One region of the Marinomonas rhizomae genome, then DNA from elsewhere that is predicted to be linked to it. Evidence: predicted binding sites of a transcription regulator. Region 1 holds the regulator's gene; each other region holds the start of a gene.
The links. The regulator LexA, encoded in region 1, represses DNA repair genes until DNA is damaged. The targets are predictions, from matches to a motif close to TACTGTNTANNTANACAGTA.
Positions count from the first base shown of each region.

Region 2: a site for LexA is predicted at 1,581-1,600, ahead of umuD (translesion error-prone DNA polymerase V autoproteolytic subunit). Genes of this name have one in related genera too.
Region 3: a site for LexA is predicted at 2,100-2,119, ahead of KDW99_RS20520 (YebG family protein). Genes of this name have one in related genera too.

Region 1 covers NZ_CP073343.1:2,029,301-2,039,731, forward strand. The annotation lists gene topA (type I DNA topoisomerase) at 1-2,372, shown strand, start outside; gene KDW99_RS09610 (DUF6586 family protein) at 2,369-2,839, shown strand; gene KDW99_RS09615 (hypothetical protein) at 2,842-3,108, shown strand; gene lexA (transcriptional repressor LexA) at 3,226-3,849, opposite strand; gene dinG (ATP-dependent DNA helicase DinG) at 3,919-6,042, shown strand; gene KDW99_RS09630 (DEAD/DEAH box helicase) at 6,139-7,503, shown strand; gene KDW99_RS09635 (protein adenylyltransferase SelO) at 7,532-8,953, shown strand; gene KDW99_RS09640 (NAD(P)H-dependent glycerol-3-phosphate dehydrogenase) at 9,006-10,034, shown strand; gene KDW99_RS09645 (DUF4389 domain-containing protein) at 10,027-10,311, shown strand; gene sixA (phosphohistidine phosphatase SixA) at 10,298-10,431, shown strand, end outside.
Region 2 covers NZ_CP073343.1:1,865,887-1,876,317, reverse strand. The annotation lists gene umuC (translesion error-prone DNA polymerase V subunit UmuC) at 1-1,120, opposite strand, end outside; gene umuD (translesion error-prone DNA polymerase V autoproteolytic subunit) at 1,120-1,566, opposite strand; gene proX (glycine betaine/L-proline ABC transporter substrate-binding protein ProX) at 1,790-2,776, opposite strand; gene proW (glycine betaine/L-proline ABC transporter permease ProW) at 2,821-3,885, opposite strand; gene proV (glycine betaine/L-proline ABC transporter ATP-binding protein ProV) at 3,882-5,078, opposite strand; gene KDW99_RS08700 (hypothetical protein) at 5,444-5,620, shown strand; gene KDW99_RS08695 (hypothetical protein) at 5,806-6,456, opposite strand; RNA gene ffs (signal recognition particle sRNA small type) at 7,005-7,101, opposite strand; gene KDW99_RS08685 (6-carboxytetrahydropterin synthase) at 7,323-8,204, shown strand; gene hisI (phosphoribosyl-AMP cyclohydrolase) at 8,201-8,605, shown strand; gene KDW99_RS08675 (methyl-accepting chemotaxis protein) at 8,927-10,431, shown strand, end outside.
Region 3 covers NZ_CP073343.1:3,615,077-3,625,507, reverse strand. The annotation lists gene KDW99_RS17080 (amino acid ABC transporter ATP-binding protein) at 1-22, shown strand, start outside; gene KDW99_RS17075 (LysR substrate-binding domain-containing protein) at 352-1,257, shown strand; gene KDW99_RS17070 (TIGR03643 family protein) at 1,370-1,615, shown strand; gene KDW99_RS20520 (YebG family protein) at 1,662-2,078, opposite strand; gene KDW99_RS17060 (mechanosensitive ion channel family protein) at 2,205-3,080, shown strand; gene KDW99_RS17055 (DUF1439 domain-containing protein) at 3,073-3,663, shown strand; gene KDW99_RS17050 (FKBP-type peptidyl-prolyl cis-trans isomerase) at 3,777-4,256, shown strand; gene KDW99_RS17045 (hypothetical protein) at 4,498-4,854, shown strand; gene KDW99_RS17040 (class II fumarate hydratase) at 4,870-6,246, shown strand; gene KDW99_RS17035 (aspartate/glutamate racemase family protein) at 6,327-7,019, opposite strand; one part of gene KDW99_RS17030 (IS3 family transposase) at 7,201-7,446, shown strand; one part of gene KDW99_RS17030 (IS3 family transposase) at 7,449-8,357, shown strand; gene KDW99_RS17025 (GNAT family N-acetyltransferase) at 8,365-8,820, opposite strand; gene KDW99_RS17020 (GNAT family N-acetyltransferase) at 8,971-9,435, shown strand; gene KDW99_RS17015 (DUF3820 family protein) at 9,462-9,725, opposite strand; gene KDW99_RS17010 (LysR family transcriptional regulator) at 9,785-10,431, opposite strand, start outside.

The sequences.
Region 1 (10,431 bases):
GTAACTGGAAGGCTCACTATGAAATTTTGCCCGGCAAAGAAAAAGTTGTCGATGAGCTAAAGCGTTTGGCGAAAAATGCAGACACCATCTATCTCGCAACCGATTTGGATAGAGAGGGAGAGGCCATTGCGTGGCATTTGCGTGAAGCAATTGGTGGTGATGATACTCGCTATAAGCGAGTAGTTTTTAACGAGATCACCAAAAAAGCCATCAAGGCAGCCTTTGAAACGCCGTCAGAACTAGACATGGACCGAGTCAATGCTCAACAAGCTCGTCGTTTCTTAGATCGAGTGGTTGGCTTTATGGTATCGCCGTTGCTTTGGTCTAAAGTAGCAAGAGGGTTGTCTGCCGGACGAGTTCAGTCCGTTGCAGTGCGTTTAATCGTTGAGCGTGAAAAAGAGATTCGTGCATTTGTTCCTGATGAATTTTGGGAATTGGATGCCATGCTTGCTACGCCTTCAAAAGACGTTATTAAGTTTGAAGCGGCAAAATATCAAGACAAAGAATATCGTCCTGTTAACAAGGCTCAATCGGATGAGCATGTTGCTCGTTTAAATGATGCAAAATACCTCGTTAGCAGCCGAGAAGATAAACCAACCAGCAGTAAACCTTCTGCGCCGTTTATCACCTCTACGTTACAGCAGGCAGCAAGTACGCGCTTGGGCTATGGTGTTAAGAAGACCATGATGCTTGCTCAGCGTCTGTATGAAGGTGGTTACATTACCTATATGCGTACTGACTCGACAAACTTAAGTGTTGATGCGGTAGAGGCGTTGAGAGGCTATATTCTTTCTAACTTTGGTGAAGCATATCTGCCAGCAGATCCTATCCGCTACAGCAGCAAAGAAGGTGCGCAAGAGGCTCACGAAGCCATTCGACCTTCTGATGTAAATGTACGTGTTGATGACTTGCTTGGTATGGAAAAAGACGCTCATCGTTTATACGACTTGATCCGCAGTCAATTTATGGCGTGTCAAATGACGCCAGCGGAATACACGTCGACGACTATCACAGTCACTACAGGCGAATACGAATTCAAGGCGAAAGGTCGTATCTTACGCTTTGATGGTTACACTCGTGCCATGCAGACAGTCGCTAAAAAAGGCGAAGATAACATCTTGCCAGATGTTGGTCAGGGTGAATATCTCGATCTTAAAGAGTTGCTACCTGAACAGCATTTTACTAAACCTGTAGCGCGTTTTAGTGAAGCAAGTTTGGTGAAAGAGCTCGAAAAGCGTGGAATTGGTCGTCCATCAACTTACGCATCTATTATTTCTACGATTCAAGATCGTGGCTATGTGCGTGTTGAAAATCGTCGTTTTTATGCTGAAAAAATGGGTGATATTGTTACTGAACGTTTGGTTGATAGCTTTAATTCTTTGATGAATTTCAGCTTTACGGCTCAAATGGAAGAGCAGTTAGATGACATTGCTGAAGGTCATAAAGATTGGATTAAAACGCTTAATGCATTTTATAAAGATTTTAGTTCTGTGCTTGCTAAAGCGGAATCGCCAGATGGCGGTATGATGCCAAATGAGCCGACTCCAACGGATATTGAATGCCCGACATGCTCTAGACCTATGCAGATTCGTACAGCTAGTACTGGTGTGTTTATGTCTTGTTCTGGTTATGTATTGCCGCCAAAAGAGCGTTGTAAAGCAACCATAAACCTGACCCGTGGTGATGAAGCAATAGCGGTCGATGATGAAGAAGGCGAGTCTAAAGCGCTGATCAATAAACATCGTTGTAAGATTTGCGGATCCGCTATGGACAGTTACTTAATGGATGAGCGCCGTAAGCTTCATGTGTGTGGTAACAACCCAGCTTGTTCTGGTTATGAAGTTGAGCATGGTGTTTTCAAGATTAAAGGCTATGACGGTCCTACGCTTGAATGCGATAAATGTGAATCAGAAATGCAGCTTAAAACAGGCCGCTTTGGTAAATACTTTGGCTGTACAAACGAGGAGTGCAAAAACACTCGTAAGCTGCTGAAAAGTGGTGAAGCTGCGCCGCCGAAGATGGATCCTGTGCCAATGCCTGACCTTGCTTGTCAGAAAGTGGAAGATCACTATGTGCTTCGTGATGGTGCGACGGGCTTATTCCTTGCTGCTAGTCAGTTCCCTCGCAAGCGGGAAACAAGAGCGCCTATGGTAAAAGAGCTGCTTCCTTATATGGATCAAATCGACCCGAAATACCATTTCTTTGCCAAAGCACCAGTAAAGGATTCCGAAGGTCGTCCAGCCATCATTCGTTATAGCCGTAAGACGAAAGAGCAATACGTCATGACGGAGAACGATGAGGGTAAACCAACAGGCTGGAAAGCATTTTATGTTGGTTCTAAATGGGTTGTTGAGGAAGGTAAGAAAAAATGAGTGGTGCCAGTTTAGCCAGCGTAACCAATCAAAAACTGGACACGGCAAGGCGTTTTATTAAGCAGAGTCAAGACACTGATGAAGTGTGGTTGAAAGTCGGGCTAGAAAGCTCGGCTATTTTCCAGTTGAGAAGTGCTCTTAACGGCTTGTTAAAAGAAGTAACCGCTGCTTATTCTTTATCTGGATCCTTGGACGTTGCTAAGCTGCTGGCAGAGTCTGAAAACAAGCAAATCGTTGTTCCTGTATTGGCTGAGTTGGCTGATTTGCTAGCACATAGTAATTCTTGGTGCTATCAATTGGATCTGGCGTATTTGGTTCAGTTCGAGTGTCGTGCGTCTATATCATCAGCGGTTCAAAGCGACAACCTGATAGGGCGTGGAAGTGATGCGGGAGCTTCCGTGAGTTTATATTTAGCCAAGTTGGTTGAATTAGTATTACGTTTTAGAGAAGAGTCGTCAGAGTATTAAATATGAAAGAATCCTACCTAGAAATTGTTGAGCTAGATAACGGCGATATCGTGCTGCGTCCAGCCAGTGAAGATGGTGAGGAAACCGTTCCATTAGCAACATTGCAAATATCGGATGATACTCGGTCTTATCTAAAGGATCGTTATTTTGAATTAGCGAAATGTATGTTTCATGCAGGCATTGATTTTGTTTATTCGGATGATTCGTTTTATGACGATGACTCGGAATATCTTGATGATGAAGATTTTCGTCCTAAAATTTTGCACTGAATAAGCGACCCTAAATCAGCTGTAATGAAACTGATTGATGCAATATAGGTTCAAATAAAAAAGCGAAGCAGAAGCTTCGCTTTTTTATTTATCTAGTGTTGAAGCGAATGGGAGTATTCAAAGTCCTTGGCGAATGACACCTACCGATAGGCCTTCAATTGCAAACTCTTCGCTTTCAAGGTCAACAAGGATGTCGCTGAACTCTTCGTTTTCAGGAATGAGCCTAACGATACTGCCTTTCTGCTCGAAACGCTTAACGGTTACTTCGTCACCAATACGAGCAACCACAATTTGTCCATTGCGCACGGTGGTGGTTTTGTGAACGGCTAAGAGATCACCTTCCATTATGCCAATATCTTTCATGCTAGTGCCTGATACAGACAAGAAGTAATCCGCTTGCGGAGAAAACATACTCGCTGGAATGTTTACATGCGAAGCAATGTTTTCCTGAGCCAAAATAGGGTAACCTGCAGCGACTTTGCCTATGACAGGTAAGCCAAGGTCGTCAACGGGCTCATCATTTGATGCGCGATCGACTAAGCGTATTCCTCTAGATGCGCCAGAAAGCATCTCTATAGCGCCTTTTTTGCATAGGGCTTTTAGGTGCTCTTCGGCTGCATTTGGGGATTTAAACCCAAGCCGGCGTGCTATTTCTGCTCTAGTCGGTGGAAAACCTGTTTCACTTATAAATTCGCGAATGGTTTCTAGTACGTCAGATTGTCTTTTGGTTAATTTAATCATAGGTTATCTGGTTGTTTATACAGTTACTGTTATTATATACAGCATTCCTAACTATACTCAATGATATAAATGCTTTCAGACGAACTAAAAAAACAGATTCAACTTGCATACCGAGCATCTTTGGATGCGAAGTCCCATAAACCAAGGGCTGGACAGCGCCAGATGATTGGTGCAATCGCTCGAACCTTGGGCAACATTAGACAAGGTTCTGAGGGCGAACGCCTTGAAGAGAAGCATGTTGCCGTAATTGAGGCGGGTACGGGTACGGGTAAAACCCTGTCGTATTGTCTTGCCGCAATACCAATTGCTAAGGCACGTGGCCTCAAATTAATTATTTCTACTGCGACAGTTGCACTCCAAGAGCAGATTTTACATAAAGAATTACCAGACTTGCTTGAGCATACTGAACTCTCGTTCAAGTACACGCTTGCTAAAGGCCGAGGCCGCTATCTTTGCTTGAATAACCTCGAAGGTTTTTTAGGATCAGAAGAGCTGGCCATGGAGGATATGTTTGCGGGCCTATTTGAACAGCACCTTCACTCAGATGACGTTAATACTGTTCTTTATCAAGAAATGGATGCCGCTTTGTCAAAAGGTGAATGGGATGGTGATAAAGATAACTGGTCTGGCATTGTTCGAGACCAGGATTGGCGACGTTTAACAACCGATCATCAGCAGTGTACTAATCGAAATTGCGCTAATTATTCCGCTTGTCCGTTTTTTAAAGCGCGCGCTGAGATTGAAGTCGCGGATGTGATTGTAGCTAACCATGATTTGGTGTTGGCAGACTTGTCATTGGGTGGTGGTGCGATTCTTACCCCACCAAAAGAAACTATCTACGTTTTTGATGAGGGGCATCATCTTCCTGATAAGGCTATTGGACATTTCCGTCATGAAGTTCGTTTACAACAAAGTATTACTTGGTTACGTCAACTGGAGAAAAATCTAGTTAACTTAAAGCAGGAGTTAACCGATGATGTCAGTTTGACTGGCCAGCTTTTGTTAAAAATCCCACAGCAAATACAAAGTATTGTTAACTTTATCCAATATGCGCAACAAGGCTTGGCTCCTTATATTCAGGGGTTGGGTTTGGATCAAGAAAACAATCAACATCGGTTTGAATTTGGTCAGGTGCCAGATGAATTGCGCCAGTTGGCTTATAGCCTACAAACGTCCTATCAAAAACTATTTAACAATATAGAAAGTATTCAAGACGAGTGTAAAAAAACGAAGCAAAATGAAGGCATGGGAGTGACGCCTGAAACGGCGGAAACTTGGCAGCCTATTTTGGGTGTTGTTATGGGGCGTCTGGAGCAATGTGTTGGCTTGTGGCGACTTTACTCAACAGTAGATGATCAGAATTTCCCGCCAAATGCTCGCTGGTTAGTTTTGTCCGGTCAAGGAATGGAACAAGATATTGAACTGGGCGCATCTCCAATACTTGCAGCCAATACCTTAAGGCAGCAGCTTTGGGACAAATGCTTTGGTGCTGTAGTGACCTCGGCAACGTTGACAGCGCTAAATCAATTTCATCGTTTTAATATGCGCTCAGGCGTACCGCGGGAAAGCGAATATCTGCGTGTCATAAGCCCGTTTAATTTCCAAGAAAATGGTCTTTTGGTGGTGCCGAATATGGAGCATGAGCCAAACCGAGTAGAACAGCATACTGCCGAGATTGTTGCTTACTTAAATGAACATGTGAACACAGAAAAGGGCAGTTTGGTGCTGTTTTCTTCTCGTCGTCAGATGGAGGAAGTGGCTCAGTCTGTTTCGGCTGGACTGCAAGAAATACTTTTGATGCAAGGTGAGCAATCTAAACGTGTAATTTTAGATTCCCATAAATCCCGCATTGATGACGGGAAAGGCAGTTTGCTGCTCGGTTTAGCCAGTTTTGCGGAAGGAGTGGATCTGCCCGGTGATTATTTGACCTGTGTATACATCGCCAAAATTCCTTTTGCGGTGCCAGATGATCCTGTTGAAGCGACACTCGCTGAATGGATTCAAAAGCGTGGTGGTAATCCGTTCATGGAAATTACTATACCGGATGCGTCTCTGCGTTTAGTGCAGGCAACTGGGCGTCTTTTAAGAAGTGAAAAAGACTCTGGTGAAATACATATTTTAGATAAGCGCTTACGCACAAAACGATACGGGTCGCAGTTAATTAATAGCCTACCACCGTATAAGTATCAGTAGTTTGGTACGCAAGGGGTGATAAAGCTTTACCAATTAGGTACACTCCTAGCACAGATTATTAACCTCAAAACACAATAGAAGCGTATAGATTCCAATATGGAAAACCAAACTCAAGAAGCACCACAAGAAACGACAGCAAAACCAAAGCCAAAACGTACACGTCGCCCAAATAAGCGTCCAAAAAAGCAAGATGATAATACGGCAAGTGTTCAGGCTGATACGCAAGCAAGCAATGATACTAAGCCTACAGGTAATGCAAACTCTAAAGTTTGGTCTATTGAAGACTTTCCGGTGGCGGAAGTTGAGGGCAAGATGCGCTTCCATGACTTAAACCTTCCTGATCGAGTGATAAAGTCTATTTCTGAAATGGGGTTTGAATACTGCAGTGAAATTCAGGCAGAAACCTTACCGATGACGCTCTTGGGTTATGACATTATTGGTCAAGCACAAACGGGTACGGGTAAAACGGCTGCATTTCTCATAGCAATGATTAGTGATTTTCTTGATTATCCGCTGGAAGAAAAACGAGCGAATAATTTTGCTCGTGGTTTGATTATCGCACCGACGCGTGAGTTGGCGATACAGATCGCTGATGAAGCGGTGAAGTTAACCTCAAATTGTCATTTGAATGTCGTGACTTTGGTTGGCGGTTTGAGCTATGAAAAACAGAAAATTGCATTAGAAACAGAAAATGTTGATATCTTGGTTGCAACACCTGGTCGTTTGTTGGACTTTGCTCGTAGCCGCAAAGTGCAATTGGGTAAAGTGGAATGTTTAGTGCTTGATGAGGCTGACCGCATGCTGTCCATGGGCTTTATTCCGGATGTGAAAAGCATTATTCGTATGACGCCACATAAAGAAACAAGACAAACTATGTTGTTTAGTGCGACCTTCCCTAAAGACATACAGGCACTAGCGCAACAGTGGACCTACTTTCCAAAAGAAGTCTCTGTTGTGCCCAAAGAGGCGACAAACCAAAATATTGATCAGGTCATCTATACTGTAGAAGCAGATCAGAAGTGGCCGGTATTGCAACAGTTGATCGAAAAAAATGGCGGACAACGTACTATCATTTTTGCTAACCGTCGTGATGAAACTCGTGATCTGTATGAGCGTTTGCGCAAGGCAAATATTAATTGCGCGATTTTATCTGGCGAAGTGGCACAAGATAAACGAGTGAAAACCTTGGCTAATTTCAAAGATGGCACCATTCAAGTACTTGTTGCTACTGATGTTGCTGGGCGTGGAATTCACGTAGATAACGTAGAGCTAGTGGTTAATTACTCATTACCAGAAGATCCAGAAGATTACGTGCATCGCATTGGTCGTACTGGTCGTGGTGGTGAAATGGGTAAATCAGTAAGCTTTGCCAGCGAAGATGATTCTTTCATGATTCCTGAAATCGAAAGAGTCGTCGGTGAGAGTATCCGCTGTGAATACATGGTAGATACATCTTTATAAAAATCGCTTAATTTTTAAGTGAGATAAGATGAATTTAGAACACCACTTTGCAAGTTTGGGTGAGGCGTTTTCTTCGAAAACTCTCATCCAGCCACTTCTTGAGCAGCGATTGGTAGAGTTTAACCAATCGCTCGCTAGCTTTCTGTCTATTGATATTAAATCGAATGAAACCAAACGACTTTTAAGTGGTGAGGAGGCTCTGCCTTCCAGCCTGAGTATGGTCTACGCAGGTCATCAATTTGGTGGTTTTTCGCCTCAGCTGGGTGATGGCCGTGGTGTGCTGCTAGGGGAGGTTCGTGGAGAAGATGGTCTTTTGTATGATTTGCATATGAAAGGCGCGGGTCCAACGCCTTATTCTCGACGCGCCGATGGTCGTGCCGTTTTACGTTCTTGTATTCGTGAATACTTAGCCAGTGAGGGGATGGCGGCGTTGTCGGTGCCTTCTTCTCGTGCTTTGGCGCTTTATGATAGTCGAGAGGCGGTGTATCGAGAAACGCCTGAGGCTGGCGCTATGCTGCTCAGAGTGGCACAAGGGCATATTCGCTTTGGCCACTTTGAATACTTTTTTTATCAGGGTAAACAGGCGGAACTGGAACAGCTTATCGATTACTGCCTTAAACATTATTATCCTGAATGCTTGGCGACAGATGCCCCCTTAGAAAGCATGTTGATCGAAGTGGTAAAGCGTACCGCAAGAATGATTGCTAAATGGCAGGCAATTGGTTTTCAGCATGGCGTGATGAATACCGATAATTTTTCTTTCACGGGTGAAACCATCGATTATGGCCCTTATGGCTTCATGGAAGATTATGAACCTAATTGGGTTTGCAATCATTCTGACTATGAAGGGCGTTATGCGTTTTCGCGCCAGCCAGGCGTTGGTTTATGGAATCTTAATTGCTTGATGAGATGTTTTTCCAAGCATCTGGAAAGGGATCAGCTGATTGCTATATTGCAATCTTATGAGCCAGAGTTACAGGCTCATTATGATTCATTGATGATGGAGAAAATGGGTCTAAACTCAGTACAAGAAGTACACGAATTGTTGCCGATACTATTTTCAATATTGGCTGTGGAAAAAATGGATTATACCGTCTTTTTCCGTTTATTGAGTCATATTGAACAGGGGGATTATTCGCTTTTGCTCGACGAGGTTGTTGATCGAGAAAAACTGTCTTCTTGGCTTGAGCGATATGAGCTTGCGCGAGTGAAAGGCGGTTCAGCGTGGTCTGAAGTCGGTAATTCCATGTTGGCTATAAACCCTAAATTTATACTAAGAAACTATTTGGCTCATGATGCGATTCTTGCTGCTGAACAAGGTGATTACTTACCATTCCGTCGTTTATTAAACGTACTTACTCATCCTTTTGATGAGCATCCTGAGTCAGATGCTCTTGCGCAAAGGGCGCCTGAGTGGGGGAAATCTCTGGAGGTGAGTTGTTCGTCTTAGTTTCGTGCATTTTTATATGGTTTGACGATATTTTAAAAGAGAAGCAGTCATTATGAAGCATTCTGTATGTGTATTGGGTGGTGGTAGTTTTGGTACCGCCTTGGCGAATATTATGGCAAAAAATGGTCATCAAGTTAGCCAGTGGATGCGCAATGAAGAGCAGGTTGAAGAAATTAATCTGACAGGTTTGAATAGTCGCTATTTGCCAAATGCACCATTGCACCGCGAGTTATTAGCGACCAGTAATTTGGAACAAGCAATCCGCGATAGCGATACCGTTTTTGTGTCTATACCGTCTAAATCATTCGAGCAGGTTGTGCAGCGCATCGAACCTTTATTGACTGCGGATAAAATATTAATTAGCACCACCAAGGGGTTTAATCCAAATCGATTTGAACTTATGAGTGATGTTTTGCGTCGAAACCCTATTACTCAAAAAATAGGTGTATTAAGCGGTCCAAATTTAGCCAAGGAGATCGCAGCAGGTCAAATGACTGGGTCTGTCATCGCTAGTGCTGATGATAATGTGCGTCAGCGTGTTATTGAATTGTTGAAATCGCCGACTTTTCGAGTTTATGAGAATATTGATAGTACGGGTGTTGAGTTGGCCGGCGCGCTAAAAAATATCTATGCCATTGTCTGTGGCCTTGCCAAAGCTCTAAATGTTGGCGAAAACACAATGTCGATGATTATGACTCGAAGTCTGGCTGAGATGAGTCGCTTTGCCGTGCATTTTGGTGCTAACCCAATGACGTTTCTTGGATTAGCGGGGATGGGGGACTTAATTGCGACCTGTACATCACCTTTGAGTCGAAACTACCGTGTTGGATTTGCCATCGGATCAGGTCAAAATTTGAACGAGGCTGTGGGTGGAATTGGAGAGGTAGCAGAAGGGGTGAACACCCTGAAGATGGTGGTAGAAGAAGCCAACAAACACGGCTTGTATATGCCGCTTGCGGAAGGTTTGTCTAAATTATTGTTTAAAGGTGCCAAGCTGGAATCATTGATCGGGTCAATGATGACTGGTGAGCAAAAATGGGATGTCGAATTTGCGACAAATGAGGGGAATAACAATGTCTAAACCAGGTTATGCTGATCAGGGTTTTTGGTTTCGTGTGATTTTTATGTTGATCTATTGGGTCGTTTTAAACGTTGCTGTCACTGTATTTGGTGTTTTGCTTATTTTAGTAAGCTTGGTGAAGTTGGGCTCGAAGCATGAGCCTGTGATGTTATCGTCTTGGCTAAAAGCGATGACAGCATTTATTGGGCAAATTTTTTCATTCTTGTCTTTTGGGTCAGAAGAGAAACCTTTTCCATTTCAACCATGGCCTCAGGTAGATGCGGATGAAGAAGCCTAAGCGTCTTTATGTCCTGCGTCATGGTAACGCTCAGCCATATGGCTATGATAAAGATGAGCGTCGAGAGTTAACTGAGCTTGGGGTGGCTGAAGTGAAAACGGCTGCCCGAGCTTTTCGCAG
Region 2 (10,431 bases), 160 kb from region 1:
CTTTGGAGTTTACTTTCGTACTATCCGCTCGAAGCAAATCTTGCTGAAAGGCGTTATGCTCGTAAAAATCGGCAAGCATCACACCCGCTTTCATATAACGAAAACCGTCACGCCAAAGTCGGTGAAACAACACCTCCGCCACTTCCAATAAGTCTCGAGTGTCGTCGCTTGGGTTGGGGAGTTCAGCGGAAAGGGTTTTCGCGTACTGCGGTTCGTTAGGAATAAAAGGACTGGTACGAATAAACACACTAACCACACGGCAAAGGCGTTTTTCGCCACGTAGTTTCTCGGCAGCTCTGGTCGTGTACTTAGCAATAGCCTCCCGTAGTTCACGCTTTTCTGTCACTTTATGACCAAATGACCGACTGCAAATAATCTGCTGCTTTGTTGGCCTGACTAACTCTAAATCCAAGCACGATACCCCATTCAATTCTCGAATGGTTCGCTCCAACACCACAGAAAACTCACTACGAATGGATTTAGGATCGGCATTCGCCAGATCCAACGCTGTGCTGATCCCCCTCGCCTTTAGCTTTGTCGTAGTACGACGACCAACGCCCCAAACATCACTTACATCCAACAAAGCCAACAAGCGCCTTTGTCGCTCTGGGTCCATTAAATCCACCACCGAGCCAGTCGCTGGATATTTCTTCGCCGCATGGTTGGCCAACTTCGCCAGCGTCTTGGTTGGCGCGATGCCAACACCTACCGTAATGCCCGTCCACTTATCGACCTTGGCTTTTACTTGTTTGCCAAACGCCAGTAAATCCGTCACATGATCAATGCCCGTTAAGTCCATAAAGGCTTCATCGATGGAATACACTTCCAACCGTGGCGCTTCCTCTTCTAAGATCGACATCACCCGATTAGACATATCCGCATACAGTGCATAGTTCGACGAAAAGCACACAATGCCGAACTTTCTTATCTCGTCCTGCACCTGAAACATCGGCACGCCCATCTTAATACCCAGCGCCTTTACCTCTTTGGAACGCGCCACAATACAGCCGTCATTATTCGACAACACAGCAACAGGCGTATGCTTTAAATCTGGCCGAAACAGCTTCTCGCAACTGGCGTAAAAGTTATTGCAATCGACCAAGGCAAAGACCGTCTTCATCAACTGCGCTCATACTTACGAACCACGCCCATCACCACACCGAAGATCTCCAGCTCGGACTCTTCGGTAATCTGAATCGCTTTGTAGGCTTTATTCTTCGGACGAAGTAACACATTGGGCTTCAACTCTAACGTCTTCACCGTCATTTCCCCATGAATGCAGGCGATGACGATGTCTCCATGACGAGCCGTTAACGAACGATCCACCACCAAGACATCACCCGAATAAATGCCCGCCTCTATCATAGAATCACCCTGAGCACGCACGTAAAACGTGGCGTTCGGATGGGCCACACAGAACTCATTTAAATCTAAGGATTTTTCAACAAAGTCCTGAGCGGGAGAAGGAAAACCCGCCGACACAGAATCCACATAAAGCGGGATTCGCACACTATTGGCCGCGATAAACGCCGCCGACTCAGACACACCAAGATAAGTCACACGCATGATAAACACCAAAATACTGTATGGATATACAGTATAGTTTTAAGCAACACAAATGACCAAGTGAATTTTTGTTACAAGCAAGAAAAGCTGTCTAGTTATAAATTACCAATTTTAAAAAATAAAAAAGGACACTGTATAAATACAGCATCCTTTTAAGTGACTAGCATTAAGGTACGACTCTTCTATGGTTTAGAAGAGTCAAAGCCTGACTAGCAAAGTGTCTTTATTTCGCCGCTTTCTTGGCAGCTGAAATCCAGCCATCAAACGTCGATTGATTGGCACTAATCCAATTATCCGCATGAATAGCAATATCACGCTGAGAATCTTCACCATCAGCAATCAGCATATTCTCGGCACTCACTGCATTAATCGGTAGTTTCATGATCTCGAATAATTTTTTAGCCGCTGGGTTTGCTTCAACAAACGCTTTATTCGCGACAATTCGTTCACTATTGATATCAAAACCGTAGTTTTTGCCATTCGGTAGAGCCGTATCAGTACCATTTGGATTAGAAGAATAAGGCACTTCTAACCATACAACGTCACGACCGGGAACAAGCTTGCCAGATACCCAGTATGGCGTCCAAGTGTAATAAAAGATCGACTCACCTTCATTGAAACGAGCAATGGTGTCAGAAATAATGGCCGCGTATTGACCCTGATTATGAGTGATTTTATCACGCAATCCGAACGCATCTAGCTGATGTTCAATAACACCCTCACAACCCCAACCAGCCTGACAACCAGTTAAGTCAGCGGTACCGTCTCCATTAGTATCAAATAAAGCGGCAATTTTCGGATCTTTGAAATCGTCGATATTAGTAATATCATATTTATCAGCGGTTTTTTTATCAATCAAATAACCTTGTGCCGCTCCATCTATGTAATTACCGCCGCGAAAAAATTTGTCATCTCCACCCGCGTTTTTGTACATAGAGTTATGAAGTGGGTACCAGTTCACTGCAAGAAACTGCGTATCGCCATTAGCAACAGACGTATAGCCAGCACTGTAGTCTACTTCTTTAATTGGCTGCACATCGTAGCCTAATTTTTCTAGCGCTTTGTTAACAACAACAGTCTGAAACGTTTCTTCTGCGATTGGGCTTTGTACTGCTGTGACTTTTACACCCTCGCCTGGCAAGTGACCATCGGCTAAGACAGCACCGCTAAACAGTGTGGCAAGTGAAGTTAGTGTAATTACCTTTTTCATTGGAACATCTCCTTTGAATGAGTTTTTTGTAACCGTTTTGATTTTCATTTTTTAAACGCAAGTAATAAGCCAATTGGTCCGGTTTCATACCAATGGCGCGTACCACGCTGACGAGCATCTTGACCAAGCGACTGCGTCATGCGATCTAAAATAACCGCGAGAATGACAATACCGATACCACCAATAGTCGCGAGACCAATGTCTAATCGACCGATCCCTCGCAGTACCATCAAACCTAATCCACCAACGGAAATCATTGATGCAATAACCACCATGGATAAGCCCAACATTAACGTTTGGTTAACGCCAGCCATAATAGTCGGCATAGCAAGTGGTAATTGAACCTTGAACAACATCTGTTTCTTATCCGCACCAAACGAGTTCGCCGCCTCTATTAAGTCACTGGGTACTTGTCGAATACCAAGGTTTGTTAAACGAATAACCGGCGCGACCGCAAAAATAATGGTCACAATAACCCCAGGCACATTACCAATACCAAAGAGCATAACGATTGGGACCAAATACACGAAAGCGGGTGTCGTTTGCATAATATCCAAGATCGGGCGAATCACTTTTGCAGCACGATCACTACGCGCCATCGCAATCCCCGTAGGAATACCCAATACAATACAAAACAACACGGACGTTACAACCAAAGCCAAGGTCGTCATGGACTCTTGCCAAGCACCAATAGCACCAAGCACAAACAAGCCTATAACAGAACCTATTGCTAGGCGCTTCCCAGATAATTGCCAAGCAATTAAACCAAACAAAGCAATAACAAAAAGCGGCGGAGCGGCATTAAATGCACTATCGACTGCAGTCAGCGTCGCGTCTACAGGGGCTTTGACAGCTGTAAAAAAGGGACGAAAGTTCGTCACCACCCAACCGACGCCACTTTCGATCCAGTGATCAAGCGGAATCCAAACATCTTGGAAAGGATGAAGTAAACTAAAGTCAGTTTGCTCAACAGGTGTACCACTGGCAGACATGGATGCAGCATCTGAACCTTGCGTTGACGCAGCCCCACCCCAAGGATTACTAGCCGTTGATTCCGCGGCCCCAGTATCATCCGGCGCGGTTGTCCATGGATTTGATTCAGTACTCATGCGGTAGCCTCCCTATCCAATGTTTCTAGTAAACGCGCTTTACTGACAACACCTACGTACTTTTGCTGGTCGTCAACAACTGGTACAGCACAGGGGGAGTGAGCAACGATCGAAATAATGTCCCTGATCGACGTATCAGCCGAAATAGCCTCCACATCATTAATAATAGCCTCAGCAAGCGTCTGCTTATTCTTAATCACATCTTGCAGTGAAATAGCAGATACCACTCCTAAGAAGCGCTGGCTTTTATCAATCACATAACCATAGTCACGCTCATTTTCATTTAATAATTTCAAACCAGTTATAAGCCCCTCACTAGAATCTTTCTTAATGAGAGTGAGGCTAGATCTAGAAGCAATATCTCTAGCGCAGAAAACATTACTAACATCAACGCCTTTAAAGAAGGAACGGACATAATCATTGGCTGGGTTATGCAAAATATCATCGGGCGTTCCGACCTGAACAACTTCACCGCCCTGCATGATGGCAATTCGATCGCCTATTCGCATGGCTTCATCAAGGTCATGGGAAATAAACACTACCGTGCGCTGTTGCTCAGACTGCAAACGGACCAATTCATCCTGCATTTCTGTTCGAATAAGAGGATCGAGGGCTGAAAATGCCTCATCCATAAGTAGAATATCAGGGTCATTGGTTAACGCTCTGGCCAAACCAACACGCTGCTGCATGCCGCCAGACAATTCATCAGGATAACTGTTTGCGTGCGATTCCAAACCAACTTGAGCCAATGCGTCACGTGCTTTTTCGTGACGTTCTTTTACGTCGACACCAGAAAGCTCTAAACCAAAAGCTGTATTATCAAGCACATTCATGTGAGGCATTAACGCAAAGGACTGGAAGACCATACTAATTTTGCTGCGTCGAATATCGCGTAATGCCTTGTCATCCACTTTTGTAATGTCATGGCCATCAATTAACACTTGGCCTTGGGTAGGTTCAATAAGACGGTTTAATAAGCGAACAAGTGTGGATTTACCTGAACCAGAGAGCCCCATTACAACAAATATTTCACCCTCTTTAATCGCCAAACTGGCATTCTTCACACCAACAGTCTGACCCGTCTTTTTAAAAATTTCGTCTTTGTTTATACCTTTGTCTAGCATCTTCAATGCTTTTTTCGGATGCTCGCCAAAAATCTTGTATAGGTTCTTAACTTCGAGTTTTGTAACCATAGCGGCTCTCTGTTGTGAAACATAATGCGTAAATCGTTATCAAAGAACGACTTAACGTTTATTTAGCATAGAGACTATCTTTATTGTTTACAAGTCTAAATGTTTACGGTTTATTTAATATTCAATAACCTTGCCAACGCTAAGCGCACCCCATATAGCAATCAGAAAACACCTATGATTTGCGTTTTTTTTGCTTATATTCATGCAAAAAAGACCAGAAAACACACATAAAGCTTTCTTCAAAGAACACACCCCAAAATATTGATATATAGAGCTGTAATAAAAAATGCAAAGCGATGGATCACTGATTAGTCGTTTGCACCAAAATTGCCCACCATTATTCTGAAATTTTTAAGGAGTAAAGCTTGGTATGTCGCTTTGAAATGACACTTAAGCAAAGCGACGACAGGATCGATTTATATGGATTTGATGGTGTTGTTATGCAGCTGAAAGCCTTGAAGGAAATAGCGGCTATGGCAGTGCTCTCTGGGCGTGGGAAGGTGTTTTTATTCATTGAGTTGTTTGGAGCAGAGGAAGCTTAGGCGCTATTTTTCATCTGACTCAAAAATGCAGCCTTTCGTAAGACGCGCCTTCGTGGAGCGAAAAGACAAAGCCACCGAGCAGCATCTTTTGGCGCATGATTACGCCTTATAAAATAGAAGAACATAAACGAAAAAGCCCATCAAAGATGGGCTTGGGTAATTAAGTTTGAAAAGAATTAAGGTGTTTATTTTGTCTCTTTTAAAATTTCTAAGTCATTTTTAACGTTGTAAGTCAAAGCTTTATAAACGGCCGGATTCATAGCAGATATGTGCATTTGACTTACAACTCGTGGCGCATAATCCACAAATAACTGGCAACTTTCAGTAACTGACAATCCATTTTCTGAAGCGATGCCCTTCATGTCTACCCCCACAACCTCCATCATCTGAGGCTCCAACAGTTGATAAAGCTCCTCAATATCTGATGAATTATATGCACGGGCCTCTTTAGCTATTAGATATTCATTCCAATTCGATTTTTTAAATAAGCTTGAAAATGGAGCGATATTAACGCCCAAATCTAGACAGTACTCAACTCTAGACTTAACATTTATCAAATAGAAACCAAAAAAGATATCTGCTGCTTTTTTACGCTTATCTTCAAAAGTTTTTTGATTATTTAAATCGTCTTCTGAACGACTTATAGCAACTTTTTTCATCGCCGCCATTTCTAATTCGTCTGGATAGCTCTCTCTAGCCTCTTCTTTAATGGTATCAAGCAACTCACCTGCCATCTTTGAAGCCAAGTATTTATCATAATATGCAGCTCCATAATACACAGTACAGAACATCACCAATAATGATAAAACTAACAAAACAATTCCCTTTGGTTTCATATATAACTCCATGCTATCGCCTACTCTTTTGCTATATCCAATATATAGTTAAAGAACGTGCTTCCAATAAAAAACACTTCAAAATTATCCTTTTATCTCAATGAAAACAATAACTAAAGGCAACTTAAATAGGCTTTAGTTACCTCTTGCTTAGAAGTCTACAAAGCAGCACTTCATGTGATCGACGTTGTCATTTACCCAGTCGGGTATTCGAAGTTGGGCGATTTGAGCCTGGTACATGCGGATGGTATGAATTAGGTCGATAAGTTCTTTTGGGGGAGCGACGACGAAATCTATTAGGGGCAGATGAAGAATGGTTTGCACCCACAAAAGAAAGCTGCGCTTTCACGGCAGATTACGCTTCGCTTATCGTGCCCTACAAGTGATGTTGTTTATGTTCAGCAGCGAGGGGCAAGTTCGAGTCGGTGTGACAGCATTTCAAGACGTGAATGTACATCGTGAAAATGTTTATAGAAAAACAAAAAGATTGAAATAAGTATTGGTGTAAAAAAGGAGAGTTTAGAACTTTGGGGAGATTAAGGTGGCATCTCTACCAGCCGCACCTCGGCACACAAGTCCACCGCTGTGGCTGCTTCCTTCCGGACCTGACCAGATTAACGGTTTATCGTTGCGAGGGGACCAGCAGAGACACCATAAAGGAGGCTTGTTGACCTTGGGGCGCAATTATACGCAGCCAAATCGAAATATCAACCGCCTTTCTTATGTATTTTCAAATACTTATCAATTGCCGCTTATCACTGCCCTTTTCAACTCATCCTCTACTCTTTTGCTTCTTAGTATCGCGCTATAACGCGGCTTCTATTTACGGTAAGATACGCGCCATTAAGAATCATAGGAGTAGCGAGTTGAAGCTATTTGTTAAAAACCTAACCCATGTAGATTTTTCCTACTTTGATGCCACACGTGGTTTGTTGGGTGAAAGCTGGCAGACAGACATTGTTCTGACCGGCAAGTTAAACGATGAAAGCATGATTTGTGATTTCAGCATCGTTAAAAAACAAATCAAGAAATGGCTCGATGACCACATTGATCACATGCTGGCAATTCCTGCTGAGCACAGTGGATCAGCAGTCACACCATTAGCAAATGACCGCGTGTCATTTCATTTTGACCACAGCAAAGAAATCTCTAGCGACAAGCGTGTATTTCAGTGTGATGCACCGACTCAGGCAATTTGTGTATTGCCAATGACAGAAATCACGCCAGAAGCGGTGGCTAAATGGGTTGAGTCGCAAATTCTCAATCTGCTGCCTGCGGAATTAGAAGCGGTTAGCGTGCACTTTACTCCAGAGCACATCACAGGCGCGCAATATCAATACAGCCATGGTTTAAAGAAGCATGCAGGTAATTGTCAACGTATTGCTCATGGACATCGTTCTACGGTTGAGATTTACGCCGATGGCACACGAAATGCGGCAATGGAACACGATTGGGCAAAGCGTTGGGAAGACATTTATTTAGGCACTCAAGAAGACTTGCAGAATGAAGTCACAGAAAATGGCGTGAACTATCATTTTTTCAGCTACACCAGCCAGCAAGGTTTGTTTGAGCTAAAAATCGACAGCAATCAAGTTTACATACTGGATTGTGATACGACGGTTGAATCCCTTTCTGCACACATTGCCGATGTATTAGCAGAAGAGAATCCAGGTGTGCATATAGAAGCCCACGGTTTTGAGGGCATTGGTAAGGGCGCAATTTCAGAAAAACTTAAGGCAAGAATATGAGCTTAAAAGAATACGAGAACCTCGCCAAAGGTGAAACACTCTCTTTAGACACGGTATTAGCTAACCTAAAAACAGACGAACATGGCTTGATCGCCGCTATTGCACAACAACATGATACTGGTGAAGTCTTGATGTTGGCGTACATGAACGAGAAATCCATTCGTGAAACCTTAGAAACAGGCCAAGTGTGTTACTGGTCTCGCTCACGCCAAACTTATTGGCGTAAAGGCGAAAGCTCGGGGCACCGCCAAACATTAGTGTCTATGTCGTTTGATTGCGATGGCGATGCAATACTTATCCAAGTAGATCAAAAAGGCCCAGCTTGCCATACTAACCGTCGTGACTGCTTTTTCTTCACCGTCGAAGGAAATGAAGTGGTTATAAAATCCGCACCACAATAGATCACTCTTTCTCGCAATTTGCGCACTATATCGGTGCGTAAATTCAAATTACTTCTGTACCTTTGCTCCCATTTCACGCTATCTTAAGAGCTGGCCGCTTTTCTTGCACATTTAAGACAAGAAAAATGAGCCAATACATGACACAGAAATGACCCAATCAGTATCACTACGCCCTACTTTCTTAAATTAGTACCAAAAGCAGAAAAATACGTACCAATACATAGAGAGCTATAAGCAGGCGTTATTTCTGTAAAGTAATGTAATGGCATGACTATTGCTCATTAATTGCCATTCTCTTCCACTCTTAATATTGGATTCGCTATGATAAAACTGTCCGTGCGCACAAAAATATTGTCGCTTATTGTATTGTTCTCACTGGTTATTGTAGGAATTAGTATCAGCTCCGCTTTAACCAGTAAATCAGTCTCTTCCGAACTACAAAGCCTTTCCTCTAAAAGCCTTTTGCTGGTCAAAAATTTAGAAAAAAGCCGCCAGCTGTTACTACAACAATCCGTCGAATTTGAGCGGGGTTACTTCCAAGTCTCTATTGCAAAAACAATTGGTGGCTACGGAACAGAGTTAATAGAAGAATCAGCAGATAAATTCAAAACCTACACTGGCGAGTTAGTCACCAGTATCGAAAACGTCAAAAACATCCTAGCTACCATGCCAGCAAACGATGGCCTGAACGATCTATTAAAAGAAATACATGTACTTGAAGAAGAGCAAGCCGTTTTTCTAGAAGCCAGCACAGAAACTTACAGCTGGTGGGTAAAGCTAAACACTATGAAGGCAAACAAATCACGCCGCGTCGCTGATGCAAGTCTCATAGAGGTAAATAAGCACATGGAACAAATCATAACGGCCATCAACGAATACAGCAGTACTATTGCCGATAAGCAAAACCACAAGCTAGACCAAACTATTTACGCTAGCGGTATATTGGCAGCGGTACTTATTGCGATAGGTTTAATTGTGAGCATCATCATTGTGAATGGTATTTGTAGACCGCTGATTAAAGCCGTTCGACGGGCAGAAGACATTGCCTCTGGCAATTTAACGCAATCTAAAATCGCCAGCACACGCAAAGACGAAATCGGCATGCTAGAAACTTCCATGGACAAATTGGTCATTCAGCTTAGTAGTATTTTGCACGATGTGGCGGAATCCAGTTCCATGCTGACCAATGCGGCCAATGACCTAAATCGAATTACCGATGAGTCCTCAGAAATGGTGGATCGTCAACAAGAAGAAACCAACCTCATTTCTCAGGCAATACAAGAAATACAATCCACGGCAGTTCATGTTTCTGAGTCAACTACAGACGCAAGCCAAGCCGCCCACAATGCTGAAACAGCGGCCAATGAAGGCACAGCGATTGTGACAAAAACCATTGCCAGCATTCAGGAGCTAGCGAGCGAAATTGCCAGTTCTGCCGATACTATTAATGAACTACAGTCTAATACTCAAGAAATCAGCACCATTCTGAATACTATCCTAGGCATTGCCGAACAAACTAACCTACTTGCACTAAACGCGGCAATTGAAGCAGCGCGAGCAGGTGAGCAAGGCCGAGGCTTTGCCGTGGTAGCCGACGAAGTGCGTCACCTGGCACAGAACACGCAAAACGCCACACAAGAAATCGAGAAAATGATCGCCCTATTACAAAGCGGCACCAGCTCGGCAGTGAAAGCCATGACATCCAGCCATCAACGTTCTACGGATGCGGTAAACCAAGTGAAACACGAAGAAGACTCACTGCGTCACATCAACCAATCCGTGTCCAAGATTCGCGATATGAACGACAGAATCTCAGCGACAGCCGA
Region 3 (10,431 bases), 1.6 Mb from region 1:
TTTCCTTGGGCAAGTCCTCTAGGGAAGGTGCGAACAAGTCCTCTTGTCTCAGCATGTGGATAAAAGCCTGTTTTTCGAGGCGAGTGCCGAATGGGAATAGTGGTTCTATTTTCGAGGTGCTCAACAAAGAATACAGGCTTTTAGAGCATGCCCTGCGGGTCTTTCAGAGAAAACGCCACATGTTGTTGCGACTCTTTGAAAGGTACCTACATTCCTTCAGAGTCGCGCCTTATTTGACGATTTCTCTGAAAGACTGAGTCTTAGTAGACTTATTCGCACCTTCCCTAGTATTGATGACAAATCTTGGCCACAATTGTTGGTCAAGATTCTCTCCTTTTTTGGGTATTCATCATGAGTAAGAAATCCCTTCCTCCATTAAATTGGCTGCATACCTTTGAGGTATCGGCTCGATGTCTTAATTTCACGCATGCAGCGGAAGAGTTATGCTTGACCCAAGGGGCAGTAAGTCAGCAGATTCGTTTGTTAGAAAGTCATTTGGGTGTGTCATTATTTAAACGTCTGCCACGTGGTTTGAGTCTAACTGAAGAAGGGCGTTCTTACTTTCCTGTGGTAAAAGATGCGATTTCTCGTTTGACAGTTGGCACGAACGAGATCTTTACTCAGCACGATAAACAAACAATCAAAGTGTGTGGCAGTTTGTCGTTCTTTTCTCACTGGTTAGCGCCCAAACTTGCGGATTTTAGTGCCGCTTATCCCCATTACGATATTCGCTACGTGAGTAACATTTGGGTTCAAGCACTAGACGATGAAGACGATATGGAAATTCGCTGGGGACATGGTGAATGGCCTGGGCTAATCTCGCAACGACTGACTTGGGATAATTTGGTTCCGGTATGTTCTCCTGAATTGATGGAAAAATCGCCTTTGTTGGAACCTGAGGATTTGGTGAATCATGCGCTTTTGCATGTTATTGGCTACGAAGAAGGTTGGGGTTATTGGCTGAATATCATGGGCGTGGATAATGTCGATTCGTCCGTCGGGATGCAATTCGATACGCTTGTTTCGACTTTGCGCATGGCGGAACTTGGACAAGGTGTGGCGTTGGCTCGTTCTTCTATGGTGGAGGGTATGTTGAACGAAGGCAAACTGGTCGCTCCGTTTGGCCAGCCGTTTAGAAAAGATATTGAAGCCAGCGAATCGTTTTATTTAGTGCGTCGATCTGGGACGGAATTACATGGCGCAGCGATGGTGTTTTTTGATTGGTTAGTAAGGCAGGCTGGTAATTCTCCGCGATAAATAATTGCAGCCAAAAATAGTTGATCCGTTGACTTCATCCCTTCGTATAACGCTCATCATGTTTATTACTTAAGGAATGATTTTGTCTACAGACTATATTTTGGCTCCAGACATGTCACGAATTATCGAAATGGCTTGGGAAGATCGTACGCCATTTGAAGCCATTCAAACACTTTATGGGCTTTCTGAGCCGGATGTTATTTTATTAATGCGAAGTAATCTTAAATCTAAAGCCTTTAGAAACTGGCGGGCTAGGGTGTCAGGGCGCGCGAGTAAGTATTCGGCATTGCGCAATCCCGATATTTCTCGCGGCTATTGCAAAACCCAGTATAAAATTCGTGCTAATAAAGGGCGTTAGACATTTAAACCTTTGTTAGCTTTGTAATAGTGAAAGTGATGCTCTGTTACGCAGCATCACTTTCACGGTAGTTTGTTAACTCATCATCAAAGGAAAGGGTGCTTTCTTCGTCATACACCACATCTTCATCAGGCTCTATGACTAAGTCTTCAAGCGACTTTTTAGGAGTGTCTTCCGCTAGGTCAAGCTGTGTACTGGATGACTTATTTGTTTTTTTTGTTTTCTGAGGGCTTTTCTTTTTATTGCTAAAAATGTCCAAAATAGAGTCTTTGCTTTGTGCAAGGTACATGGAAAGTGCTTCTTTTTGGCCATGGTCTCCTGCTAGTTCACTTTGATCTAGGATTTCATACAGCGCTTCGGCAGTATCCAACAGTTTGTCGTACGCATCGGCTTCTGCTTTCGAAGTAAACGTCATTTTTTCAATTCCATCGCGTTCTACAACATATTTAATAATTACAGGCATAATCCACCTCGTGAAAAATAATACTGTATAAATATACAGTTATTTTTCATCTCTTGTCTAGCGCTTTTGTTTGTTGATCCTAACAATGATTGTTAAAGTAGCGGGCTTAATAAAGGAAACACTTTTATGTCTGTTGATTTTTCCCAATTAGATTTTTCCATTCTGATGGATCATGTTGAGATTGTTTTAACAGTCGCTTGGATTTTATTGTCTTACATTGTTCGACGTTACACCAAGCGTGCTATTCGACTTCATCAAAAGATTGAACACGATAAAAAACGCCAAAGAATTAATACTGTCGACAACATATTTAATTTGTTTTTAGTTGTCGGTCTGGTTCTTATTTGGTCATCTGAACTTCAGAATATTGCCATCTCAATTGCTGCTTTCATGGTGGCATTGGTTATCGCAACAAAAGAATTTATTGCTTGTATCGTTGGGGCTTTTTATCGTGCCAGTACAAGACCGTATCAGGTTGGGGACTGGATACGCATTGCCAATTATGAAGGGGAAGTAACCGACAGTGATTGGCTCTCGACGACATTATTTGAAGTCGATTTGAAAGGCGGCAGTTACACATATACTGGTCGCACTACAGTGGTTCCTAATAGTGTTTTACTACTGCATACCGTACAAAACTTGAATTACATGCGTCGATACGTGACGCATACTTTCTCAATTTCTCGTGCTACTGACGATGTGAATTTATTTTTAATTAAAGAGCATATCCTCAATAATATTCGTGAATACAGTGAGCATTTTCATGAGGTGGCCATTCGTTATAACAGTCTTATTGAGAAACGTTTGGACATAAAAATATCGGGCCCCGAGCCCAGAGTTCGAATCACGACCACGATTGAAGGGTTTAATATTTTTACTGTCTCACTATTTTGCCCAACCGATGAAGCGGTCGAAATAGAGCAAAAAGTCACAGAAGATTTTATGCGGTTTTGGTATGAAAAGCGTGACTTGAGTGTGATGAAAGGAGAGCGGAATGAGTAAATACATTCGAGCCTTTACGACATTTTTATTGGTATCCATTTCTGTGTTTTTAGCGGGTTGTAACAGTTTTCGTGTCAGCGAAGATGATGTGAATAAGGAAGTGGCTAAGCAATTGGCAGAGCCGCAACAGAACCAAATTCAGCTAACTGTAGACAGTAATACACTCAACTTGGATCTTGTGGTCACATCGGCACATATTGATTTTACCGAGCGCGATGGCGGTTTAGTGCTGGTTGATTTGATTAGTAAAATGACAGGTACCTTGACTGCATTTGGTCAAGAATTTTCACTCACAACGAGAGTGAATCCTTCTTTTGAATCCGGTGTGCGGATTGAAGAAGACCGTCTATATTTGGTGGCGCCAAAAATCACTAAAATTGAGGTGGAAGGTTCAAGCTTTAATGACAAAATGCTGCGATCCACTTTAGGGTCTTTGCATGATGATTTTGAAAAAGCCTTAGTGCAGTATTTCGATGAACATCCCGTTTATGTGCTGGACCATTCTCCTTTTGAGAAAACCGCAGCTTCATTGGTGAAAGACATCATTATTAAAGAAGATTTCTTAGAGCTTTCTATCTTTTAGATGAAGGTGGGTCTAGGTAAGTTTCGATAGAGTCACTATAATGCTCGGATACAGTAGAACCAGACAAAATAAGCGCTAGCGCTCAATTATTGAATTAAAAATGAGGAAACAGCATGTCGATTGCAGACAATCAAGTCGTTCAATTCCACTATACTTTGCGTCATGGCGAAGAGTTGATCGAAACTTCGGCGGGTAAAGATCCAGCGGCGTATTTGCATGGTCACGGTAATGTTATTCCAGGGCTTGAAAAAGCCATGGAAGGAAAAGAAGTTGGTGACGAGTTTGAAGTCACTGTTGCTTGTGCTGATGCTTACGGCGAACGCCATGAAGATCGTCAGCAACAAATGCCAGTAAAACATTTACAAGGTGCGAAACGTTGGAAAGCCGGCATGGTGGCTATGGTACAAACTGATAAAGGCATGCGTCAGGTGACGATTGTTAAAGTTGGCCTGAAGCACGCTACTGTTGATTTGAACCACCCATTGTCTGGTAAAGATCTAACTTTCAACATTCAGATCGTAGACTCTCGTGAAGCGACGAATGACGAAATTGCGCATGGCCATGCTCACGGTGTTGGTGGTCATCATCACTAAGAACAAGACTTTTTAAGAATCAAGAGAGTAACTTCCTTGAAGCCCCTGTTATGGACGACATAGCAGGGGCTTTTGTGTTTCTGGTACCTTCTAGTGATTGATTTTGATCAACTAAGCGCAGCAAATACTGAAAATTAATAAGAATCGTTATCATCAACTTGACAGATCAGACCTTTCTGCACATTATTGATAATAGTTATCATTTATATTTTGTGTGTAGGAATCTACAGAGGGCGAATCAATGAGTCATTATTTAGTACCATTTTCAGTACTCGAGCAAACCATTCAGGGCGGGCAGTGTGCAGATTCCCCAGAAGTGCTCTATCATTATTTGAACCTAACAGAAGAGTACGCTGAGCGTTTGAGTATTACCGATGCCACTTTACTGCATCAGAGGGTATTTAATGTTTTGCTGGATACGGTTTGTGATAGCAGCATTGCGCCTCACTGGCGTCAGACCTGTTTAGATAAAGTGTATTTGCCCTTGTCGAATCTTAAGCACCTAATTGTAACGTATCAAGATGCTAAGAATTACTTCAAGATGGAGCACAGTTTACGAATATTGAGCCATTACTTTATTTCTTCTTTCGAGCAATAAGGACATCATTTACCAATGAAAATGCGTATTGAAAAAGACAGCATGGGCGAATTAGAGGTCCCAAAAAAAGCACTCTATGGTGCCCAAACACAAAGAGCCATTAATAACTTTCCAATTAGCGATGAGCCATTGCCGGAAGCCTTCATTCGTTCACTTATCTTAATCAAAGCTGCAGCGGCACGCGCCAATGAATCTCTTGAATGCCTAACGCCAGAAATGTCGAAAGCGATTCAAAGTGCCTGTGATGAGCTGTTAGACAGCGACAATCTTATGCAGCATTTTCCTGTGGATGTTTTTCAAACGGGCTCTGGCACCAGCTCAAACATGAATGCCAATGAGGTGATTGCGACATTAGCGAGCACTCATCACGGTTCAGCAGTGAATCCCAATGACCATGTAAATTATGGCCAGAGCAGCAACGATGTCATTCCGAGCGCCATCCATGTGAGCGCAACGTTAGAATTAACTGGTCACCTGTTGCCTGCTTTGACCCATTTGAAAGAGACGATTCTTGAGAAAGGCACTGCGCTGGCTGAGTACACTAAAACAGGCCGCACGCATTTAATGGATGCCATGCCTGTGCGCTTGGATCAAACATTTCATGCGTGGGCCGCACAGCTACAAGACAATATTGATAATTTAACCTATCTTGAAGCTAAGACAACCAAGCTTGCCCAAGGCGGAACGGCTGTCGGGACGGGGATTAATGCTCATCCAGAATTTGCTGAACTATTTGCTAAAGAGTTGTCTTATTTAACAAACGTGACTTTTAGCAAAGGCGACAATTTTTTTGCTCTGATAGGATCCCAAGATACAGCGGTTGCTTTATCCGGCCAGCTAAAGGCGGTTGCTGTGACTTACATGAAAATTGCTAATGACCTGCGCTGGATGAATTCTGGCCCATTGGCGGGATTAGGTGAGATTTCTCTACAAGCCTTGCAACCAGGTTCTTCCATTATGCCTGGTAAAGTAAATCCCGTGATTCCAGAAGCAACAGCTATGGTCGCGGCCCAGGTGATAGGTAATGACGCAGCTATTACTATTGGCGGTCAATCAGGTAATTTTGAACTGAATGTTATGCTGCCAATGATTGCTAAGAACTTATTAAACAGCATCAAACTATTGGCAAACAGCGGGCAGCTATTGGCAGATAACGCCATCGCCACGCTAACGGTCAATGAGGATAAATTGAATGAAGCATTGCATCGTAATCCTATTTTGGTGACTGCGCTAAACCCAATTATAGGTTATGGAAAAGCAGCGGAAATCGCGAAAAAAGCCTATAAAGAGGGGCGGCCAGTGGTGGATGTTGCAGAAGAAGAAACAGAGTTAAGCCGAGACGAATTGCTCTCCTTACTCGATCCTGCCAAGTTAACTCATGGTGGGCTGTAGTTTCTTTATTTGGTTGTTCCCTTTCCAAATATAGAAAACCCGAGCCAGCGTTCGCGCTGGCTTTTTTTATGCTTAATTATTTATTCTAATGCCTTATCTACAGCGGCTTTAGCATGAATGTATGTGGTGTCAAACAAAGGCACAGCGACGTGTTCTTGCTTTAGTAATAAAGTGATTTCCGTGCAGCCTTCGATAACAGCTTGTGCCCCGCTGGCTTGTAAGCGATTTACAATATCGATATAGATCTGTCTTGATTCAGGAAGAATTTTCCCAAGGCATAACTCTTCGTAAATAATTCTATGTATCTCGTCCCTGTCTTGCTTCGATGGAGTAATAACCTCTAAGCCATATTGATCCTCTAGACGCTTAATATAGAAGTCTTCTTCCATCGAATAGCGTGTACCAATAAAGCCTACTTTTTGATGCTTCTGCTTCACAAGCTCCTTGGCTGTTGCATCGGCAATATGCAGCAAAGGGGCGTGTATTGCACTTTGAACAACGTCCGCTACCTTGTGCATAGTGTTGGTAGCAATAAGAATGAAATCTGCCTGAGCTTGCTCTAATCGCTTGGCTTCTAGAGCGAGTATTTCGCCTAACTGTAACCAATCGCCTTGATGTTGTAAGCGCTCAATTTCCGCAAAATCGACACTGGATAAAACAATCTTGGCGGAATGTAATCCGCCAAGGCGCTGTTTGGTTAACTCGTTGATGGTTTTGTAATATAAGGCGGAAGATTCCCAACTCATGCCACCAATAATGCCGATCGTTTTCATGCCCGTCTCCTTCGCTCTTCATCGTGAATACTAAAAGTTTAGCGGGCTTATTTAACAGCTGTAATGTACAGATGGAGAAAATAAACCATGGAACTGTAATGGCTTATTCGATTAAAGTGAATCGCCACTAATTAGCTAGACACCTTTTAGTTAGATAAAATGATCTAATTGAGAGGTATTTATGAGCAAAACACGTTACCCAGAACAATTCAAAATTGAAGCGGTTAAGCAAGTGACTGAAGCAGGCTTTAGTGTTGCTGAAGTCGCTAATCGCTTAGGCACCACCACTCACAGTTTATACGCTTGGATTAAACGATATGGCCCTGAGGCAGAATCGTTTGCAGAGGCTTCTGCTGAGTCGAGCGAGATCCTTCGTCTTCGGAAAGAACTCAAGCGAGTGACGGAAGAGCGCGACCTGTTAAAAAAAGCCGCGGCGTACTTCGCAAGCCACCCAGACTAAGATACGCCTTTATCAGGGACCACTGTGCCGATTTTTCAGTAAGGCGACTGTGTAATCTCTTCGATGTTCATCCCAGTGGCTATTACGTTTGGTTGAAAGAGCCAAAATCAAAACTTGCTAAGGAAAATGAACAGCTAACAGGTCTTGTTAAACAACTTTGGCTGGAATCGGGTTGTGTCTACGGTTATCGAAAGATCTATCAAGACCTGAGATCCTTGATGAATCTTGTGGTATTAAATCGAGTGCATTATCTGATGCGAAGAGCAGGCCTTAAGGCTCAGGTGGGTTACCGAAAGCCTAGAGCTCGGTCAGGAGAAACACATACAATAGCCAACAATGTGCTTGAAAGACAGTTTAATCCAGAAAGCCCGAATACAGCGTGGGTTACAGATATCACCTATATCCGAACTCACGAAGGCTGGCTATATTTATCTGTCGTGCTTGATCTCTATTCCCGTCGAATAATAGGCTGGAGCATGGGACCAAGAATGGTGAAGGAACTTGTTCTTGATGCACTGATGATGGCTGTGTGGAGAAGAAAATCAAAGCAAAGGGTAATAATCCATTCAGACCAAGGCAGTCAGTTTACGAGCTATGAGTGGCATAGATTTTTGGACGATCACAATTTACAAGCCAGCATGAGTCGACGTGGGAACTGTCATGATAATGCTGTTGCTGAAAGCTTTTTCCAGCTTTTAAAGAGAGAGCGAGTGAAGCGAAAGATTTACTCGACAAGGGGCGAAGCCAAACAAGACATTTTTAATTATATAGAAATGTTTTATAACCCTGTCAGACGCCATAGCGCTAATGATATGTTGTCACCTGTTGAGTATGAGAAACTGTTCGAAAAGATGACTGAGAAGTGTCTACTGAACTAGTGGCGATTCAAAGCGCTCTGGTCATAAATACGCTGTAAGGGTCCAGTTTGTAATCGGAGAAGGGGCCGCATTCACTAAAGTCATGCTTGGCGTAAAGCTTTCTAGCTGGCTCGAAAAAGTCTTGTGACCCGGTTTCTAGGCTGATTTTATTGAGTCCTTTTTGCTTGGCTGTATCGAGAATATGACGTAGTAGGGTAGAGGCAACGCCCTTGTTGCGAGCGGCGCTAGTAGTACGCATGGATTTAATTTCACCGTGAGTGCCATCTAGTGTTTTAAGTGCACCACAGCCGAGTAATTGGCTGTCTTCCCAAACGGTCCAAAAGGTAATGTTTGGTTTTTTTAGTCCTTCTAGATCTAATGCAAAAACGCATTCTGGTGGAGATGTGGCAAACATATCTTCAAGGTGATCTGTGAGTATTTGTTTGACTTCTGGGGCAGATAGATCGTCGATTCTTATGTCCATTTAGTGTATTTTCCTTGTCATAATGTTGATGTAGTAAGTGTGGAATTAAGCAAAATTTATACCTTAATTTATTACTCTGGTGAGAGAAAGCAAAGGTGTATACTCAGATTCAAACAGACTTAAAATTAAGGAAAATGCATAAGGTGTAATATGACAGATCGAGTGAGTTTACGACCTGCCAATATGAAAGACGCTGAAAAACTTTTTATATGGCGCAATGATCCAGAAACCCGTCACGCGTCTCATAACACCGATGAAGTCGTGTTGGAATCACATTATACATGGTTAAAAGCATCCTTGAGCAATCCTGAGAAAAGGCTTTTGTGGATAGCTGAAGTAGATGGAATCGCGGTTGGGTCTTGTCGAGCGGACCGTTTGGGAAATGCGTGGGAGCTATCATGGACCATTGCACCGGAAGCGCGCGGAAAAGGCTTGGCCCATCAAATGTTGTCTAAATTGGTGCGCTACTTTGATGAGCCCCTGTTGGCGGAAGTTAAAGCAGATAACATTGCTTCTATCAAAGTGGCAGAAGGTTCTGGATTCGTTCTAAAGAGAAACGGAAATAAAGACGGCAATACATTAATTTATAGCCGAAAGCCTAATGAAAAATCTTAGAAAATGTAGGATTGGAAAGTAGGCGTTTAATCATCAAAGCGAATGCGAACCTTAGGTTCGTCTGGCTTTTTCTCGGTCGGTTTACGCAAGGGATCGACCAGTTTTTCCAAACCATTAATTTTGATTTCCAGCGCGAGCTGCAACCATTGCCCTAAATTACCATTCGGCCAACCTTCGTGGGCAAACCATAGTAAATAGGCTTCTGGCAGATCGATCAACACACGGCCTTGGTATTTACCAAATGGCATAGTTTGACGAGCAACTTGAATGAGATCTTCTTGTGAAAACATGGGCTTCGCTTAATGATGCTTAAAAGTGGGTATGTGGAGCGTATTTAACCATACGTGAGTTATTTGGCAAATGGTGGATCTTGTTTAAAACGTTGAATGAGATAATCACATATACTTTGTAGCTTCGGCGACGGCTGACGTACCTTAGGGTAAACCAACCAAACACCGCTGTAGGGATACTGATATTGCGTTAACAAGGGGATGAGCTTGCCACTGGCAAGGTCATCCCCGACGTAATAGTCTGGTAGCTGAGCAATTCCCAAGCCTTTTCTAACCGCATCTAGTAAAGCTGGGCCTGAATTACTGCGCCAGTTGCTGCTCACTTTTACTTCTTTACGTTGCCCATCTTGCTGAAACAGCCAGTGGGTTTTTGAACCAATTAGGCAGCTGTGTTTGCTTAATTCCGCCAGCGTGTGCGGCATGCCGTGTTGGTCTATGTATTCCCGCGATGCACAAAGGTATTCCTCACGGTCACATAAACGCCGCGACAAATGGCTGGAGTCCTTCATGGCGCCCATGCGAATAGCAAGGTCGTAACCTTCCTCTATCAAATCTACCGAGCGGTTCGTTAGATGAAAATCCAGTTCTATTTTTGGATGATTCAGCAGAAAGTCATTCATTAATGGTGCAATGTAACGTTCGCCAAAGGTCGTGGCACAGGTCATTTTGAACGAGCCAATAGGAGCTTGATTGAGCGTTGAAATGA